Regions from separate parts of the Rhodococcus sp. P4_F5 genome, predicted to be linked through region 2. Evidence: riboswitches for the same ligand, from Rfam matches in the RefSeq annotation. Region 2 holds a riboswitch; the other holds the start of a gene.
The links. Region 2 has a riboswitch for cyclic di-AMP ahead of AC1DU4_RS13930 (NlpC/P60 family protein). Riboswitches for the same ligand answer to the same signal wherever they lie in the genome.
Positions count from the first base shown of each region.

Region 1: it holds a riboswitch for cyclic di-AMP, as region 2 does, so the genes downstream of both, AC1DU4_RS00810 (transglycosylase family protein) here and AC1DU4_RS13930 (NlpC/P60 family protein) in region 2, are expected to answer to the same signal.

Region 1 is NZ_JBFUJP010000001.1:153,768-160,423, forward strand. It holds gene AC1DU4_RS00780 (MFS transporter) at 1-495, shown strand, start outside; gene AC1DU4_RS00785 (DUF2771 family protein) at 519-986, shown strand; gene AC1DU4_RS00790 (cold-shock protein) at 995-1,408, opposite strand; gene AC1DU4_RS00795 (hypothetical protein) at 1,530-1,757, shown strand; gene AC1DU4_RS00800 (YccF domain-containing protein) at 1,754-2,161, shown strand; gene AC1DU4_RS00805 (glycosyltransferase 87 family protein) at 2,158-3,483, shown strand; cyclic di-AMP (ydaO/yuaA leader) riboswitch at 3,667-3,850, shown strand; gene AC1DU4_RS00810 (transglycosylase family protein) at 3,856-4,491, shown strand; gene AC1DU4_RS00815 (hypothetical protein) at 4,560-4,754, opposite strand; gene AC1DU4_RS00820 (helicase-associated domain-containing protein) at 4,815-6,656, shown strand, end outside.
Region 2 is NZ_JBFUJP010000030.1:27,018-38,702, reverse strand. It holds gene qcrB (cytochrome bc1 complex cytochrome b subunit) at 1-250, opposite strand, end outside; gene qcrA (cytochrome bc1 complex Rieske iron-sulfur subunit) at 247-1,383, opposite strand; gene qcrC (cytochrome bc1 complex diheme cytochrome c subunit) at 1,380-2,231, opposite strand; gene ctaE (aa3-type cytochrome oxidase subunit III) at 2,295-2,906, opposite strand; gene AC1DU4_RS13950 (hypothetical protein) at 3,033-3,494, shown strand; gene trpD (anthranilate phosphoribosyltransferase) at 3,537-4,571, shown strand; gene AC1DU4_RS13940 (Lrp/AsnC family transcriptional regulator) at 4,663-4,938, opposite strand; gene AC1DU4_RS13935 (DEDD exonuclease domain-containing protein) at 5,041-6,753, opposite strand; cyclic di-AMP (ydaO/yuaA leader) riboswitch at 7,290-7,455, shown strand; gene AC1DU4_RS13930 (NlpC/P60 family protein) at 7,472-8,038, shown strand; gene AC1DU4_RS13925 (C40 family peptidase) at 8,405-9,415, shown strand; gene AC1DU4_RS13920 (hypothetical protein) at 9,424-10,902, shown strand; gene AC1DU4_RS13915 (glycosyltransferase family 4 protein) at 10,919-11,685, shown strand, end outside.

The DNA of each region.
Region 1 (6,656 bases), on a different contig from region 2:
GGCCTGGTCGGTGCCGCCGCCGGCATCGGAAACTTCGCGGGCAACGCGGCGGGCGCCCGGATCAAGCTCGGCCGACCCACCGTGGTGGTGCTCCGGTGCACCGCCGCCGTGACGGCGGTCGCGATCCTCGTCGCCCTCACCGACAGCCTCCTCACCGCGGCACTGGCCGCCCTCGTCGCGTCCGGCGCGAGCGCCCTGGCGAAGGTCTCGCTGGACGCCTCGCTGCAGGACGACCTGCCCGAGGAATCCATCGCGTCCGGCTTCGGCCGCTCCGAGACGGTGCTGCAGCTGAGCTGGGTGATCGGCGGCGCGCTCGGAGTGCTGCTGCCGACGCAGTACTGGATCGGGTTCTCGGTGGTGTCGGTGCTGCTCACCTTCGGTCTCGTGCAGACCGTCCTCAGCAACCGGGGGTCGTCACTGCTCCCCGGGCTCGGCGGCAAACGCCCCGACGTGGCAAACCAGGAGATCACCAAGCCGATCTCGACCGCCGACTGACGCCCAACTAGAAACGGAACCCAATGACTCTGCAAGCCCGGACGAAAAAGACCATTGCGGCCCTCTCGGTGGTCGCGCTGGTGGCCGCCGGCGGCCTCGCCGCCGTGGTCACCGTGCTCGTCCAGAACGCCCCGGAGACCCTGCCGACGGTCACCGCGTACGCGCACTACAAGACCGTCGACGCACACGCCGGTGTGTGCGACGCCGACCTCGCGTGCGCGGGGCTCGAGGTCGCGAACCTGAGCGTTCCGGCGGGCCAGCCGCTGCAGTTGTCGCTGCCCAAGGACGTGTCGAGCTCCGACTGGCGGCTGAACGTGCAGATCGGCAACCCCGAGACCGGCGAGGTGTTCAACGGGTACCGCGACTACACACCGGGCGAGGCGTCCGCCGTGACGGTGCCGTCCGGCGAGAACGAGCAGCTCCTCGGCGTGATCATCCAGCTGCCCGCCGATGGCGGCCTCGCACCGGTGTGGGCGATCCAGACCTACTGAGACCCGACCTAGCTGTCGAGCTCCCGGGCGACGGCGCGCACGACCTCGGAGATCCGCTGCGCGGTCTTGCGGTCGGGGTACTTGCCCCGGCGCAGGTCCGGCTGCACCTTGGCCTCGAGCAGGGTGATCATGTCCTCGACCATCCCGTGCAGCTCGTCGGGGGTGTGCTTACGGGCGGCGTCGTCCTTGCGGGCGCCGCCGCCCTGCCGGATGGTCGGGGTCGGTTCGAGCACGGTCACGCTCAGGGCCTGCGGGCCACGACGGCCGGCGGCCATCCCGAACTCCACACGCTGGCCCGGCTTCAGTGCCTCGACACCCGCGGGCAGCGCGGCGGACCGGACGTAGACGTCCTCGCCCGACTCCTGGGAAAGGAAGCCGAAGCCCTTATCCGCGTCGTACCACTTCACCTTGCCGGTAGGCACTGCGTTCACCTGCTCATCCACATATAAAGGAACGCGCCCCACGGATGCGGGACGCGACGACCGCAGTCTACCCCCGCGCGCCGCCGGACCGACCCACGGTTTGAGGCGATACCGTTGGACGGTGGCAAGTCAACAGTCCCCCCGCGGCACCGCGCTCTTGCGTGTCGCGCTCGTCTGCTTCTCCGTCGGCGTGCTCGCGATCATCGCGGCCTTCGTGGTCTTCGCGCTCGGGCATGAACCCCCGCTCGCCCTGTACCTGCTGGCAGGCGCCTGCCCCGTCGGCTTCCTGCTGGCAATCGTCTTCGCACTGAGGTCCGGGCGTCGCGTCCGGGGAGGGGCGCAACAATGAGAATCGTCCTGAACATCATCTGGCTGGTCTTCGGCGGCCTCTGGCTGGCGCTCGGCTACTTCCTGGCCGGCGTGATCATGTGCATCCTCATCATCACCATCCCGTTCGGCATCGCGGCGTTCCGGATCGGCGTGTACGCGCTGTGGCCGTTCGGCAAGACAGTCGTCAACAAGCCCACCTCCGGGATGGGCTCACTGATCGGCAACGTGATCTGGCTGGTGCTGGCCGGCGTCTGGCTGGCCATCGGACACGTGGTCAGCGCGATCGCGATGGCCATCACGATCATCGGCATCCCGCTCGCTGTCGCGAACCTGAAGATGGTGCCGATCTCGTTGATGCCGCTGGGCAAGGACATCGTCGACGTCGACGCGGTACCCGCCTACCCAGGGGGCGCCCAGGGATGAGCCTGCTGCCCCCCACCGTCCGTGCTCCCGGCCCCGCGCCGGACACCGGTCCAGTCACGGCGGAGGGGCGCTCGCTGCCGTCCTCCCCGTTCTTCACCGGCGCGCTGGCCGCCCTCGCCGTGGCGGTGGTCGTCGCGCACGACCGGGCGGTCCCGCTCGGCCACCCACTGTGGGGCCTGTTCAGCAACGGCCTCGACCTGCTGGTGTACCGCAGCGGCGGTGCCACCGTCCTCAGCTCCGCGGGCCTCTACGACCACGCCCTGTACGGCGGCATGTGGTTCACCTATCCGCCGTTCTCGGCGGTGCTGTTCGCGCCGCTGAACCTGGTCGGCGCCGACATGGCCGGCCTGCTCGGCTACCTCGCCAACTTCGTCACCCTCTACCTGGTGGTGCTGCTGTGCTGGCGACAGCTCGGCTATCGGACCGGCCGGCACCTCTACATCGTCAGCGCCCTGCTCACGGTGATCTTCAGCGCGCTCGAGCCGGTCCGCACCACCGTGTGGCTCGGGCAGGTCAACCTGATGCTGATGCTGCTGGTGATCTGGGACCTCGGGCGGCCGGAAGGCAGCCGTCTGCGCGGGTTCGGCGTCGGCGTCGCCACCGGGATCAAGCTGACGCCGGGGCTGTTCCTCGTGCAACTGCTGATCACCCGGCAGTGGCGCGCGGCCGTCGTCGCGGCCACCACACTGCTGGCGACCGTGGCCGTCGGGTTCGTGGTGATCTTCTCCGACTCCAAGGACTACTGGACCGGCGTGATCGTGCACTCCACGCGGATCGGCGAGACGGCCTGGCCGGCCAACCAGTCGGCCTCCGGGGTGCTGGCCCGGTGGCTGGACGTCGCGGAGCCGCCGCGGCTGCTGTGGCTGGCGGTCGTCGGCGCCCTCACCGCACTGGGCATGGGCGCGTCCTACCTGGCCCACCGCCACGGGCACGCGCTGCTGTCGGTGACCGTGTGCGGCCTGACGACGGGCGCCGTCTCCCCCTTCTCCTGGGGGCACCACTGGGTGTGGTTCGTGCCGATGCTGGTCCTCGCGGCGGACTGGGCGCTGCGCAACGGTCGCGCAACCGCCTGGCTGGTGCCGGCGGCGCTCGCCCTGCCACTGCTGATCTGGAGCCACCGGTTCCCCGACGGGGTGTACGCGATCGGGCTGTTCATGATCCCGACCACGACCTACCTTGCCCCGATCTTCGCCGCGGTCTACCCGTTGACGTTCGTCGCGACCGCCACCACGGTCGTGGTCGCACTGCGCCGCTCCCCGCCACCGAACCCCCTGGTCAGCCCCGAGAACTTCTGTGATCTACCTCACATAACGGTGAGATAACAGGGCGGTCTCGGAACCGACCGAGTGCTTCTACCTGCGGAAACTTGCGCAATTCCAGGCGAAACGCCGAATATTCCACAATTTGGGTAACAGATGACGCACAGTCCCGATCCACGTACGGTCATCAGCGGCCGGAAGTTCGGCCAGATCCGGTCCGCCGCGCCAAACCTTGTCCCGCGGACCAGATTCCAACGGATTACCCAGGGACAAGGACGGGGGACCCAATGTCCCCAGTGGACACCGGAGGATGCGAAAGCGACCTCCTTGGGGTGAAGCCAGACCCGCACCAATCCAGGAGCGGCGAGGCCGGGCGACCTCTCAGCCCGAACCCGACAGCTGACCTCGCAGGCGCGTGTGGAGAGGAATGCTTCAATGAGTGCTGGACGCCATCGCAAACCGACTACCACCCGCCGCACTGCCGCCAAGGTCGTCGTGACCGGCGCAGTCCTCGGAGCGGCGAGCGCGGCCTTCGCGGCCCCCGCCAGTGCAGCGCCCGATTCCGACTGGGACCGTCTCGCGCAGTGCGAGGCCGGCGGTAACTGGGGAATCAACACCGGCAACGGCTACCAGGGCGGACTCCAGTTCTCGCCCAGCACCTGGACCGCACACGGCGGCGGCGAGTACGCCGCGACCGCGAACCAGGCCACCCGTGAAGAGCAGATCGCGGTCGCCGAGAAGGTGCTCGCGAACCAGGGCTGGGGCGCATGGCCGTCCTGCTCCTCGAGCCTCGGCCTGACCAGCGGCTCCACCCCGCGCAGCACGCCGGCCCCCGCGCAGGCGGCGCCCGCGGCCGAGGTCCTGCCGTCCGTCACCAGCGTCCCGACCACCGAGGGCACCGCCGACGTCTTCGAGTCGCTCGACAGCATCCTCAGCGCGGTCAAGGCCAGCGGCGTCGTCCTCGACCCGCAGGTCGAGTCCATCTTCCAGGACGCGAAGGCCAAGGGCCTCGGCGTCGACCCGCAGATCGCCCAGCTCCTCGAGTCCGGCGCGGCAATGCTGGCGAAGTAACACCCCCCACTTACGAAGAAGGGCCCCACACCTCACGGTGTGGGGCCCTTCTTCGTTCGGCGCGGTCGTCAGCGGTTCACGACGGTGTGCGGATGGGTGTACGGCAGCTCCGAGACGGGGAGCGGGAACTCGATCTCCTCCCCGAAGGGGGAAAGCCCCCCGGAACGCGACGACGAAAGCTCCGTCACGGCGTAGTCGCCGTCCTGGATCTCCGCCGACGGCCAGCCTGGATCAACGTATCGCTTGCTCGATTTGTTAGCCACGGGGTCATTTTGGCAGGAGGTCGCGTCGCCGTACAGCCCAGGTATCTAATCTGATACGCGATGACCGACACCGAAGGCGTTGACCCGGCCGCCGACACCGAGAGCCTGGCCGCCTGGCTGACCGCGAGAACCGACGCCGAGCTGGCCGAGTTGCTGCGTCTGCGTCCCGACCTCGCGGTCCCGCCTCCCGCCCACCTCGCGGTGCTCGCCGCCCGCGCAGAGCAACGGGCGTCGGTGCTGCGCGCCGCCGACGAGCTGACCGTGCTCGAGCTCACCGTGATCGGGATCCTCTCGCAGGAGGGGGGCCGTGAGCGCGGCGTGCCCCGGGCGGCGCTCACCGCGGCAGTCGCGGGCCGCGCGCCGGTGCGCTCCGTCGACAAGGCGCTGAAGGCGCTCCGCGATCGAGCCCTGGTGTGGGGGTCGAAGGTGCTGCGGGTGACTCCCGCCGCGCAGGACGCCGTCACCTGGCGGGTCGACGCCCCACGGGACGCGCTGACGGCCTCGGAGATCGAGTCCGCCCTCGCCGAACTCAGCGACACCGAACGCCGGCTGCTGACCACGCTGGCCACCAGTTCGCCGATCGGCCGCACCCGCGACGCCGCCCCCGGCACCGACCCGGAGCGGCCCGTGCAGCGGCTGCTGGCCCGGCACCTGCTGAACTGGATCGACGAGCAGACCGTGGAGCTGCCGTACCAGGTGGGCCAGGCCCTGCGCGGGGAAACGGTCAGCGACCCCGCCGCACTGACCCCGCCGCCGATCCGGGCGACCAAGTTGAAGGTCGCCGACGTCAACGCCGCCGCGGGCGGTGAGGTGCTCGAACTGGTCCGGCACTGCGAGGACCTGATCGCCGCCCTCGGCGCACAGCCGGCCGCGACCCTCAAGGCGGGCGGGCTGGGGGTCCGGGAGACCAAGCGGCTGGCGAAGGCCGTCGGCGTCGACGAGGCCCGGCTGGGCCTGCTCGCCGAGGTCCTCGCCGCGGCCGACCTGATCGGCCGCGGGACACCGGACCCGCTGCCCGCCGCCGACACCGGCGACGACTACTGGGCGCCGACGGTGGCGGTGGACTCGTGGCAGACCGCCACGCCCGCACAGCGCTGGCACGTGCTCGCGCAGGCCTGGCTCGACCTGCCGCGGCGGCCGTGGGTGGTCGGCATGCGCGACGAGCACGGCAAGCCGATTGCGGCCCTGTCGGAGGAGGTGCGCGCCACCGGCGCCCCCAGGGACCGCCGGTTCGTGCTGGGGCTGCTCGCCGAGCTGGGCACCGGGCAGGGCGCGACCGCGACCGAGGTGGCCGCCACGGTGGCCTGGCGCCGGCCCCGGTGGTCGGCCCGCTTCGGCGCCGACGCGGTCCGGCACACCCTGACCGAGGCCGCGACCCTCGGACTGGTCGGCCGCGGCGCCCTCAGCTCCCCCGGCCGCAGCCTGCTGCACGACGCCCCCGCCGAGTCCGCCGTCGCCGAGATGGCCGCGAGCCTGCCCGCGCCGATCGACTACGTCCTGCTGCAGGCGGACCTCACGGTTGTCGCACCCGGGCCACTGACCCCGGAACTGCAGGAACAGATCGCGCTCGTGGCGGACCTCGAGTCCGCCGGGACCGCCACCACCTACCGGATCGGCGAGTCCAGCGTGCGCCGCGCCCTCGACGCGGGCCTGAGCGCGTCCGAACTGCACACGCTCTTCGCCACCCGCTCCCGGACACCGGTCCCGCAGTCACTGACCTACCTGATCGACGACGTGGCCCGGCGCCACGGCCGGCTCCGGGCGGGCGTGGCCGCGTCGTTCGTCCGATGCGAGGACCCCGCGCTGCTCGCGGAGGTACTGGCGTCACCGGTGGCCGAACCACTGGCCCTGCGGGCTCTCGCCCCCACCGTCGCGATCTCCCAGGCACCGCTGGCCGAGGTG
Region 2 (11,685 bases):
GGTAGGCGCCGTTGTAGACGACCTCGGCCATGGACGGGTCGAAGAACAGCGTCAGGTACACGCCCGAGACGAGCAGGATCACGAAGCTGTACAGCGCGATCTCGCCGAGCAGGAAGGACCAGTGGGTCGGGAAGACCTTGTTGATCTGCCTGCGCATGCCGGCGGCAAGGTGGTAGCGAGAATCGAGGTTCTCGCCCGCCTTGGCGGCGTGAGCTGCGACCTTGGACTGGCCGCCAGTGGTGGTTGTCATGAGGGACGCTCCCAAAATCCGGGGCCGAGAGCTTCGACGAAGTCGCCGTTGGCGACCAAGAAGCCCTCTTCGTTGACTGTAATCGGCAACTGGGGGAGTGCACGAGCGGCCGGTCCGAAGATCGGCTTTCCGTACTGGAGAGCGTCGAACTGCGACTGGTGGCACGGGCAGAGGATCCGGTTGGTCTGCTGCTCGTACAGCGAGGTCGGGCAGCCCAGGTGGGTGCAGAGCTTCGAGTAGGCGAAGTAGTCGCCGTAGTTGAAGCTCTCCTGGCCGCGACGCTTGACCGCGCGAGTGGCGTCCTCGGTGCGCAGACGGATCAGCATGACCGGGTTGTCGGCGCGCTTGAGGGCGTGGCCGAGGGCCTTCTCGTTGCCGCGCTCCGACTCACGGAACGGGAACACGGTCTCCATCGAGCCCGCGTCGAGGTCCTCCGGGCGAACCAGGACGATGTCGTCGCGACGGCCGGTGTAGCGACGGAGGTAGATGGTCTCGCCGGGGAAGGCCGGGGTCCAGCCCGAGGTCCACAGGTCGGACTTGTCGCCCTTGGCCCACGGGTTCTTGATCAGGCCGCCGAGCGGCATGATCGCCATGATGCCGAGCGCGCCGGCGCCGAACCCGAGGCTCCGGGTGATCAGCTTGCGCCGACCCAGCGTCGAAGTCTCCAGCGAGTCGCCGAGCTGCGCGACGATGGTCTTCTGGTCGACCGCCGAGGAACCGCCGTCGTGGCGGTCCTGGATCGCGACCTCTTCGGGGATGAACTTCTTGGTGAACTTCACCGCGCCGACACCGACCGCGAGGATTGCGGTGCCCATGGTCAGGCCCAGCAGCGGGGTGTAGAGGTTGTACGCGTTGTAGCCGTCCTCGCCGATGCCCTTGTACTCCCAGGGCCAGAAGAGGTAGATCGCGATGAATGCAATGGCTGCCACGCCGGCGATGCCGAACCAGAGGGCGACGTCGCGCTCGGCGCGCTTCTCCGCCTTGGTTCCCTCGACGGGCCAGCGCTCGCGCCGGAACGCGAGGTCGACACCGTCGAGGTTGGTACCGAGTTCGACGAGTTCGTCGCGACTCATCGCGTCGAGCTCGGCCTCGGTGGGCTTACGTGGCGTATCGCCGTGACCGGCGTCGCTCATGACCTTGCTCCGATCCACAGCGCTGCGCCGACGACGGCAGCGATTCCGATGACCCACATGGCCAGGCCCTCGGGACCGGTGCCGAAGCCGCCGAGGCCGTAGCCGCCGGGGTTCTTGGTCTCGTTCGAGGACTTGACGTACGCGATGATGTCGTGCTTCTCGTCCGGGCTCAGCTGGCGGTCGGAGAACTTGGGCATGTTCTGCGGACCGGTGACCATTGCCTGGTAGATCTGCTGCTCGCTGGCCGGCTCGAGCGGCGGTGCGAACTTGCCGGAGGACAGCGCGCCGCCCTTGCCGGTGAAGTTGTGGCACGACGCGCAGTTCAGCCGGAACAGCTCGCTGCCGCGTGCGACGTCGTCGCCGCGCAGCGACGTCGAGGCGACCTCGCCGTTGGCGTCGCGGACGACGGTCGGGCCGCCGCCGTTCGCCTGGACGAACGCGCCGATGGCGTCGGTCTGGTTCGCGTCGAACTTCGCGGGCTTGCGCAGGGCCTGCGCCTCGTTGCGTGCGGCCGGCATGCGACCCGACGAGACCTGGAAGTAGACGGCGGCCTCGCCGACACCGATGAGGCTCGGGCCACGGTCCTCGACACCCTGCAGGTTCGCGCCGTGGCACGTGATGCAGGACGTGTCGTAGAGCTGCTTGCCCTCGCGGATGAGCGCTGCCGAGTCGTCAGACGCGGTCGCTACCTGCGGGGTAGGGGTCAGGGCTGCGGCGAGGAAGCCGGCGCCGACGAGGCCCATCATCAGGACCATGGCGCCGGTGACGCGCCTACGGAACTTGCGCTGACGACGGGCTTTGGAGGCAGTCGCGCTGTCGGCGGCTGCTGAAGGGGGGGATGAACTCATCTGTATCCCTTTGGTCTCGCGGGAACGGACTGAACGGACTGGGCTGAGTACTGCGTTCAGCTTCTAACGGATGAAATAGATGGTGGCGAACAGGCCGATCCACACGATGTCGACGAAGTGCCAGTAGTACGAGACAACAATGGCCGCAGTCGCCTGCTGGGGGGTGAACTTACTGAGCTTGGTACGTACGAGCAGGATCACGAAGGCAACCAGGCCGCCGATCACGTGCAGTCCGTGGAAGCCGGTCGTCATGTAGAAGACCGAGCCGTAGGAGCTGCTCGAGAACGTCGTGCCGGTGTGCACCAGGTGGTAGTACTCGTATGCCTGGCCGATCACGAACAGGGTGCCCATCACCAGAGTGAGGGTGTACCACCTGCGGAGGCCGAATACGTCACCTCGCTCAGCGGCGAAAACGCCCATCTGGCAGGTGAAAGAGGAGGCCACCAGCACCGCGGTCACGGGGACCGCGAGCATGAGATTCAACTCGGTGGGCTCCGGCGGCCAATTGCCGTTCGCCTGCGCGCGCGCGACAAAATACATCGCGAACAAACCAGCGAAGAACATGAGCTCGCTGGACAGCCAGACAATGGTGCCGACGCTGACCATGTTCGGCCGGTTCAGCGAGTGCACGCGCTGGGTGATTGCGGATCCTTGGGTCCCTACTGCGCTCGTCACAGACAGAAGTATGACGCCTTGTCGTAAGAGACGGGTACCCGGGTCCAAGATGGGCGCGTCGGAGCCCTGACCAAGTATGCACGCCGCGACGATTGTGCAGGTAGATGGCTGTGCGAGGCTGAGGTCATGGAACTACAGCGGTGGTTGAGGGGTCTGTTCGGACGTCGACGGGTGGTCCCGCTCGACCCGGATCGGACTGATCTGGTTGTCGTCGTGGAGAGCTTCGACGACGCCGAGGCGTGCAGCCGGGTTCTGGAGCGGGCGGCGGTGTCGGAGCCCCGCTGGGTCGAGTCCTCGGAGGCGGTCCTGCGGCACCATCTGCGGGTGCCGAGGGGCGAACTGGCCCGGGTCGCCGAGATCGCGGCCCAGGACGGTTACACGCCGGCTCAGGAACCAGCTCCGGGTGCGGCGTCGGACGAGGGCCCGGAACTGGTCGGGCTGGTCCTCGCGCGGGTCCAGCTGCTCGACGCACTGCACTGTTCCCAGGAGCAGTCGCGGATGGCGGGTCTGGCGCAGCGTGCGGGCGGCCATGTCCTCGGGTGGGATGCGTTGCAGCCGCCGCATAATCCGGTTGCCGGTACTGACTAAGCTGCGGAGCATTGTCGGTCGGCCAGGGAAGAGGCGGTTGCGATGGGGAGTTGGCCAGAGGTGCTCGGTGCGCTGACGGACGGGCACGATCTGGATCCCGGCACCGCGTCGTGGGCGATGGACGAGATCATGTCGGACAACGCGACCTCGGCACAGATTGCCGCGTTCGGCGTCGCATTGAAGATGAAGGGCCCGAAGCCCGCGGAGGTGACGGGGATCGCGGACGCGATGCTCGCGCACGCGCGGACGCTCGACCTCGACGGTGACGCGGTCGACGTGGTCGGGACCGGCGGCGACCGCCAGCAGACTGTGAACATCTCGACCATGGCGTCCGTGGTCGTCGCGGCGGCCGGGGTACGGGTGGTCAAGCACGGTAACCGCGCCGCGTCGTCCAAGAGCGGTGGCGCGGACGTGCTCGAGGCACTCGGGGTGAAGATCACCCTCAGCCCGGACGCCGTCGCGGAATGTGTCCGCCAGGTGGGGATCGGTTTCTGCTTCGCCCCGACGTTCCACCCCGCGTTCCGGTTCACCGCGGGCCCGCGCAAGGAAATCGGCATCCCGACGGTGTTCAACGTGCTGGGGCCGCTGACCAACCCGGCGCGGCCGCGGGCCGGGTTGATCGGTTGTGCGTTCGCGGACCTGCAGCCCGTGGTCGCGGGGGTGCTCGCCGGCCGGGGTGCCTCGGCGCTCGTGGTGCGCGGCGACGACGGACTCGACGAGATCACCACCTCGACCACCAGCACCGCCTACGTCGTCACCGGCGGCACGGTTCGCCAGGAGCGGATCGACCCGACGGCGCTCGGGATCGCGAGGGTGCCGCTGGATGCGTTGCGCGGCGGTGACGCGGAGGCCAACGCGGCAATCGCGCGGGCGGTGCTCGGCGGCGAGCGGGGCGCCGTGCACGACGCGGTGGTCCTCAATGCGGCCGGGGCGATCGCGGCCTACGACGGGCTCGACGGCGACCTCGACGATGCCCTGCTGGCCGGGATGGCGCGCGCGACCGCGGCGATCGACAGCGGTGCGGCCGCGGGTCTGCTCGACCGCTGGGTCGCCGTCAGCACCGCGCTGGCGGGCTGAGGCTGCTCCCGGGAGGCGCGGCGCCGCGCCTCCCGGGATGCCCGTGTCGATCCGGATGTCACTGATCCGGATGCGGTCGATCCGGTGGGCGCTACTCCCCGATGGAGAAGGCGGCCTCGACATCGGCGCTGGCATAGGACCGGAACGCGATGTGGGTGGTGGTCTGCACGACACCCTCGACCTTGTTGATCGCGCCGGTGACGACCTCGGCGATCTGCGCGTGGTCGCGAACCTTCACGATGGCGATCAGGTCGACGTCGCCCGCGCACGAGTAGACCTCGGAGACGCCGGCGATGTCGGCCACGGCCTGGGCGGTCTCGGGGATCCGGTTCGCCTCGGCATGAATGAGGACGATGGCGTTGATCATCTCGCTCCTTATACAACTGTGGGAAATAAAACTGTGGGAAGAGCCCTCGCGGGTCGCTCCGGGGCTCCGGGCTTCTGGGGACTCCGCTCTCGCGTGCTCAGACTAGGCGCTCGCGCGGTGGGCGAGCGCGCACCACTCCTGCCACCCGCCGCCTCCTCGCGCGGGTTCGGCGTAGCCCTGGCTGGCCCGCACCACCCGTACTCCCGGTAGCGCGAGCCAACTCGCGACCAACCCGACCTCGCCCGCCATCGCGCCACGCAGCGGCGACGGCTCGTCGATCACCGTCTCCGCGGCGAGCACGAGTGCCTCGACCACGGGCATCGGCGCAACCCCGCGCGCGGCGACGCCCGCGGACGCCAGGCGGCCCGCCCGGACCACCGCGAATTCCCAGCCGCCCTCGTCGCGGGGCCGGGCGGCGACCAGTTCGTCCACGGCGGCCAGCGCGGCGAGTCGTTGCGTGCGGTGCAGCGCGGTGGCGAGGGCCGCGGTGCGGTCGCGCAGCCGGGCAGCGTTCTCGAAGAGTTCGGCGGCCGCCAGTTCCTCGACGCGGGAGCGCAGTCGTGCCAGTGGGGCGTCGTCCATGCCGCGGAACATGGCGAGCGCGCTCAGCGGCGCGGGCCGGTAGTGCTCGGCGGTCCGGGGCTCGCTGCCGGCCGGGCAGCCGCCGACCACGCTGTCGGGGCAGTCCGGCCCGTGCGGCAGTTCCTGACGAATCTTCTTGGTGCAGGTGCGAATTCGACATGCGTCGGCGATCGTGGCGGCGATCTCGCCGGCGTCGGTGCGCGAGGAGAACGGTCCGAGTGCCTCCGCCGTGGAGCGGCGGGTGACCGACAACCGGGGAAACGGTTCGTCGGTCATCGTGATCCACCAGGCACGCCTCGGGAACTTGGATCGGCGGTTGTACGGAGGCGCGTGCGCGGCGAGCAGTCTCAACTCCCGGACGGACGCCTCGAGCCCGTGCGCGCATTCCACATGGTCGACCCGGGTGGCGAGCGCGACCATCTCCTTCATCCGGGCGCGGGTCTCGGAGCCGGTGAAGTAGCCCCGAACCCGGCGCTGCAGGTTCACGGCGGTGCCGACGTAGAGGACTTCCTCCGACGGACCGCGGAAGAGGTAGACGCCGGGTGTGCGGGGGAGGTCGGCGGCCAGGCCGCGCTTGCCGCGCTGTGCGGCGGAGACGTTGGGTAGGTAGTCGACGAGTTCGGCATAGCTGTGCACGCCCAGGCCGCCGACGCGCTCGATCAGCCCGTGCAGGACGTCGACGGTGGCGCGGGCGTCGTCGAGGGCGCGGTGGGTGGGTTGGGTGCCGACCCGGAACAGGCCGGCCAGCGCGGAGAGCTTCACCGAGGGGGCCTCCTCCCGGGAGAGCGCCCGGCGGGCCAGCTTCACGGTGCAGAGCACCTGGAACGGCGGCCACGGTAGCTCGCAGCGGGCCGCGGCCGCCTTCAGGAAGCCGACGTCGAACGGGGCGTTGTGGGCGACCAGGACCGCGCCGCGCGCGAATTCGAGGAAGCTCGGCAGGACGCGCTCGATCCGGGGTGCGTCGATCAGCATTGCCGACGTGATCCCCGTGAGCTCGACGATGTAGGGCGGGATGCTGCGGCCGGGGTCGACCAGCGTCGCCAGCTCGCCGATCACCTCGCCGCCCCGGATCTTCACCGCGCCGATCTCCGTGATGGCGTCGTCGCCGGAGCTGCTGCCGGTGGTCTCGAGGTCGACGACGACGAAGGTGGTCTCGCGCAGCGGGGTGTCCAGCTCGTCGAAGGACAACTGCTGCGGCGTCGACTGCTGTGCGGCCGAAATGCGGGGACTCACAGCGCTGAGGCTAGGGCCGGCCACCGACAGCACCGTCAAGTCGAACGTGTGCGCGAGGAAACCTGTCGGACCCCGGGGCTACTTTCCGTGGACGGGCCGCGGAAACGCCCGGCGGCGGACGAAAGAGACGAGGGTCACAGTGATTGTCGACTGCGGTGAGTGCGAGGTGCGGGGCGCGGCGTGTGCGGACTGTCTGGTGCCGGTCCTGCTCGGGTTGCCCGGGGTCCGCGGAGCGGCCGCGTCCGCGCAAGCGGGGCATCCGGTCCGAATCAGTATTGAGCAGGACGAACGAGTTGCAATGGAGGTCCTGGCGGACGCCGGGTTGGTGCCCAGGCTCCGTCTAGTCGTGTCGGGGGACCTGCACCAGACCACTCGGTCGTTATCTTGTCGTGACAAAGGGGTGGCTTGACGGGCGTCCAGGTGTGGTTTTGGTGCATTTGTCCGACTTTCCGGGGGAGTCGGGTCGACACGGGGGATGCGCTTTCGTAATCTTCCTGAGACCTAGCGGGTTCTTGCTTCGCCACACCGGCGCGGCATCGCTAGGACCGCCTAATCGATTTCCCGCAAGGGTGATCGTGCCGGGAACCCAAGTTTTCCTTTGGGGTGAATCCCGTCGGAGCGCGCACCGCGTGCCGACGGGTAGGGCTGATCTTCCCAGCCCGAACCCGTCAGCTAACTCGGTCGGCGGTTGAGTGGAAGAAACGGAGCACATCCTTTCGTGGCAACACACAGTTCCAAGCGCTCGATGCGCCGGGTAGTCATTGCCAGTGCGCTCGCGCTCGGCGCAGTCACCGTCTCTGCGGCTCCGGCATTCGCCGAGCCCGTCACGGTCCCCGGCGTCGGCACCTTCGACATCCCGGGTGTCCCCGCGCAGACCATCCAGATCCCCGGCCTCCCGGCCATGCCCGTGCTCCCCGGCGTCCCCGCGCCGGCTCCGGTCGTGACCGCAGGTCAGAAGGCCGTCGACGCCGCTGCCAGCAAGATCGGCTCCCCGTACGTGTGGGGCGCCTCGGGCCCGGACGCGTTCGACTGCTCCGGCCTCGTGCAGTGGGCGTTCAAGCAGGCCGGCGTCGCGCTGCCGCGTACCAGCTACGACCAGGCCGCCGCGGGCATCGCCGTGCCGACCTCCGCCCTGCAGGTCGGTGACGTCGTCTCCTTCTACGGTGGCTCGCACTCCGGCATCTACGCGGGCAACGGCGAGGTCATCCACGCCGCCACCTCGGGCACTCCGGTCAAGCGTGCGCCCATCGCCTCCATGCCGATGGACGGCGCGCGCCGCTACTGAGCGCACCCGATTCACCCGGCGCCCCCGCGGCGCTGACGCAGGCCCCCGATCCCATGTGGACGGGGGCCTGTGGCGTCTTCCCGGACCCCCGCAGACACTCGCCAGGGCGGGGCGGAATGTCGAGCGATTCGGGACTCGCCGAGCGGGTGGACAGCCAGTTGGCCATTCCGTAACCTGGCCGAGACCTTCCGAAACCTCGCTGCGCCGTCCGGTGCGGCAGCGGAGGTCTCCGCCACGGCGGGGCCGGCGCCCATCGGCGCGCCCCGCACCGGGTATCCAATGGCGCAGGAGCGGAAGAACGGAGTACCACGGTTCGTGGCGTCTCGGAGATCGATGCGGTCCAGGTGTGGAGCGCTCGCAACAGGAATGCTCACCCTCACACTGGTCGCGGTGTCGGCCGGAACCGCGGGTACCGCGTCCGCGGACCCCGCGCTCGACAACCCGACCGCGGCGCTCGAGCGGCTCGCCGAACTCTCCCGTGAGTCCGAGCAGACCACCGAGGCGATGCACAACGCGCAGATCGACCTCGAGTCCAAGCTCTCCGTGCAACACGACGCCGAGGCGCGCAACGCAGGCGACCGCACCCTGCTCGAGCAGGCCCAGGCGAAGGTCGCGCAGTTCCAGCCCGCTGTCGACCGGCTGACCGCCGTCAACTACCAGGGCGGGCGCGTCAACCGGCTCTTCGCGGTGATGGTGTCGGACTCTCCTCAGCAGTTGCTCGACCAGATGTCCACGTTGAGCGTCATCTCGGCGGACACCGCAGTCCAGGTCAAGGAGTTCAAGGAGGCCGGCGACCGGGCCGCCGCGGCCGCCGCGGCGTCGCAGGAGTCCGCCGCCGCGGCCCGCACCGCCACCGAAGAGGCCAAGTCGATCAGCGACGACCTGCAGCGCAAGCAGAGCGACCTGCAGACCCAGATCGCCGAGGTGACACGGGCGTTCGGTGCGCTGACGGCCTCGGAGCGGGACACCCTCGCGGGCACCCCCTTCCCGCCAGGCGTCGACCTCGGCGCCATTCTCGCGAACCTGCCGGCCGGGTCGAACGCCGGCGCGGTCGAGGCCGGCCTGACCCAGGTGGGCAAGCCGTACGTCTGGGGTGCCACCGGACCGGACGGCTACGACTGCTCGGGGCTGATGGTCTGGGCGTACAAGCAGATCGGCAAGACCCTGCCGCGGTCGAGCCAGGCGCAGGCCGCGGGCGGGGCGCCGGTGCAGAAGGCCGACCTGCAGCCCGGCGACCTGGTGCTCTACTACTCGGACGCCTCGCATGTGGGGATGTACATCGGGAACGGGAACATCGTGCACGCGTCCACGTACGGGGTGCCGGTCAAGGTCGCGCCGATGGACGCGTACCCGTTCTACGGCGCCCGACGCTACTGAACGCCGACATGCCGGGGGCCGGGTCGCCGAACGCGGGTCCGCCGAACGCAGACATACCGAACACGGACCTGCTGAAGACGGACCTGCTGAGCACGGTCACCCCGAAATCGGACCGGCCGGCCGCCGGTGGTGACCGACCGCAGCGCCGGACCAGGCGGCGGATCCGGCGCTGGGAGGCGCTGGCGCTGGCCGGGTTGCTGTGCGCGCTCGGTGCCGCGGGCGCAGTCGCGCTGTCCGCCGGTTCCGGCGATGCGCCGCCGCCCACCGCGCCTGTGGCGGCCGCCCCGCTCAGCGCGTTCGAGCAGGCCCGCAGGGCGGGCGTGCAGGGGTTGCTCGACCGGTGGGCCGGGGCGGTGCGTGACGGGGACCGTGGCTCTCTGGTTGCGCTCTTCGACGAGGGCGCGGTGCCCGGGTTCGTCGACGCCGAGGTGCGCCGGATGAACAACCTGGCGGGGGTGCCGTTGGCGGACTGGGGCTACGAGATCGGTCACGAACCGGAGCACCCGGTCCCGACCGACCTCGCCGAGCACCTGGGCGCCACGGACGTGTGGGCGCCGCCGGTGTACCTGCGCTACGCCGTCGAGGGGGCGGACGCCGCGTCGACGCGCAAGCCGGTCTCGCTGGTGGTGGCACGCCGCGGTGACGACTGGAAGCTGGTCTCGGACTGGGACCTGCCCGAGTACGGTCGTGAAACCTGGCGCGGGCCTTGGGACTTCGGGCCGGTGATCGCCCGCGAGGTGACCACCGCGTCGAACGTCTCGGTGGTGCTGGGACATCCGGACCAGGAGGCCTGGGTCGACGCCGTGGCCGAGGAGATGCGGACCGCGGTGCCCGCCGTGACCGAGCTGTGGGGGACCGGCTGGGCCCGTCGGGCGGTGGTGATCGTCGCGTCCGACCAGGAGGAGTTCACGGCCCAGGCCGGCGCGGACCACAGCGGCGCGAACATTGCGGCGGTCGCGGTGTCCGACGCAGTCGTGCCCGGGTCGGACACGGTGACCGGGCAGCGGATCGTGTTCAGCCCGGCGTCGGCGGGCCGGCTCACCGAGGACACTCGGCGTTCGGTGCTCCGCCACGAGCTGACCCACATCGCGGCCCGGGCGGCGACCACGGACGGTTCGCCGCTGTGGATGCTCGAGGGCTTCGCGGACTACGCGGGTCACCGCGGTTCCGGAATCGGTGTGGCGGCGGCGGCGCCGACGGTGGCGGCCGCCGTGGCCGCGCACGGGCCGCCCGCCCGGCTGCCCTCGGACGCCGACTTCGCGGCGGGTGGGGACCGTGCGGTGGTGGCGTACGAGCTGGCATGGTCGGTGAACGCCTACATCGCCGACCGGTTCGGCGAATCCGCGCTGGGGGACCTGTACCACGCGCTGGCCACCGGTCCGGTCGACGGGATCACGCTGGACGGCCGCCTGCAGGGCGTTCTCGGACTGTCGAGCGCGGAACTGGTGTCCGGGTGGGGCACCTGGATGACCGAGCAGCTCTCCTGACCCCTACGGTGGACACATGCGGCGAACCCTGTTGGTGACGAACGATTTTCCGCCTCGACCGGGGGGAATTCAGTCCTACCTGCAGTCTTTCGCGACGGCACTGCCCCCGGACGAGCTGGTCGTCTACGCGCCGCGGTGGCGCGGCGACAGCCACACGAAGTTCGACGCGCGCCAGCCGTTCGAGGTGGTACGTCACCCCACGACGCTGATGCTGCCCACTCCGCTGGTGGCCCGCCGCGCGGCGAAGCTGGTCCGGTCGCACGGGTGCGACAGCGTCTGGTTCGGCGCCGCCGCGCCGCTGGCGTTGCTCGCGCCGGGCCTGCGCCGCGCGGGTGCGGAGCGGATCGTCGCGAGCACCCACGGCCACGAGGTGGGTTGGTCGATGCTGCCCGGCGCCCGGCAGGCGCTGCGCCGGATCGGCGGCACCACCGACACCGTCACCTACGTCAGCAAGTACACCCGCCGTCGCTTCGCGGCGGCGTTCGGCGCCGACGCGGCTCTCGAACACCTGCCGCCGGGGGTCGACACCGAGGTGTTCCGCCCGGACCCGGCCGCTCGGGCGGAGCTGCGTGCCCGGTACGGCCTGGGCGAGCGGCCCACGGTCCTGTGCCTGTCCCGGCTGGTGCCGCGCAAGGGGCAGGACATGTTGATCAAGGCGCTGCCGACGATCCGGCGGTCCGTCGACGGGGCGGTGCTGGTGATCGTCGGCGGTGGCCCCTACGAGGGCGCGCTGCGGGCGCTGGCGCGCGAGCAGGGCGTCGAGGAGCACGTGGTGTTCACCGG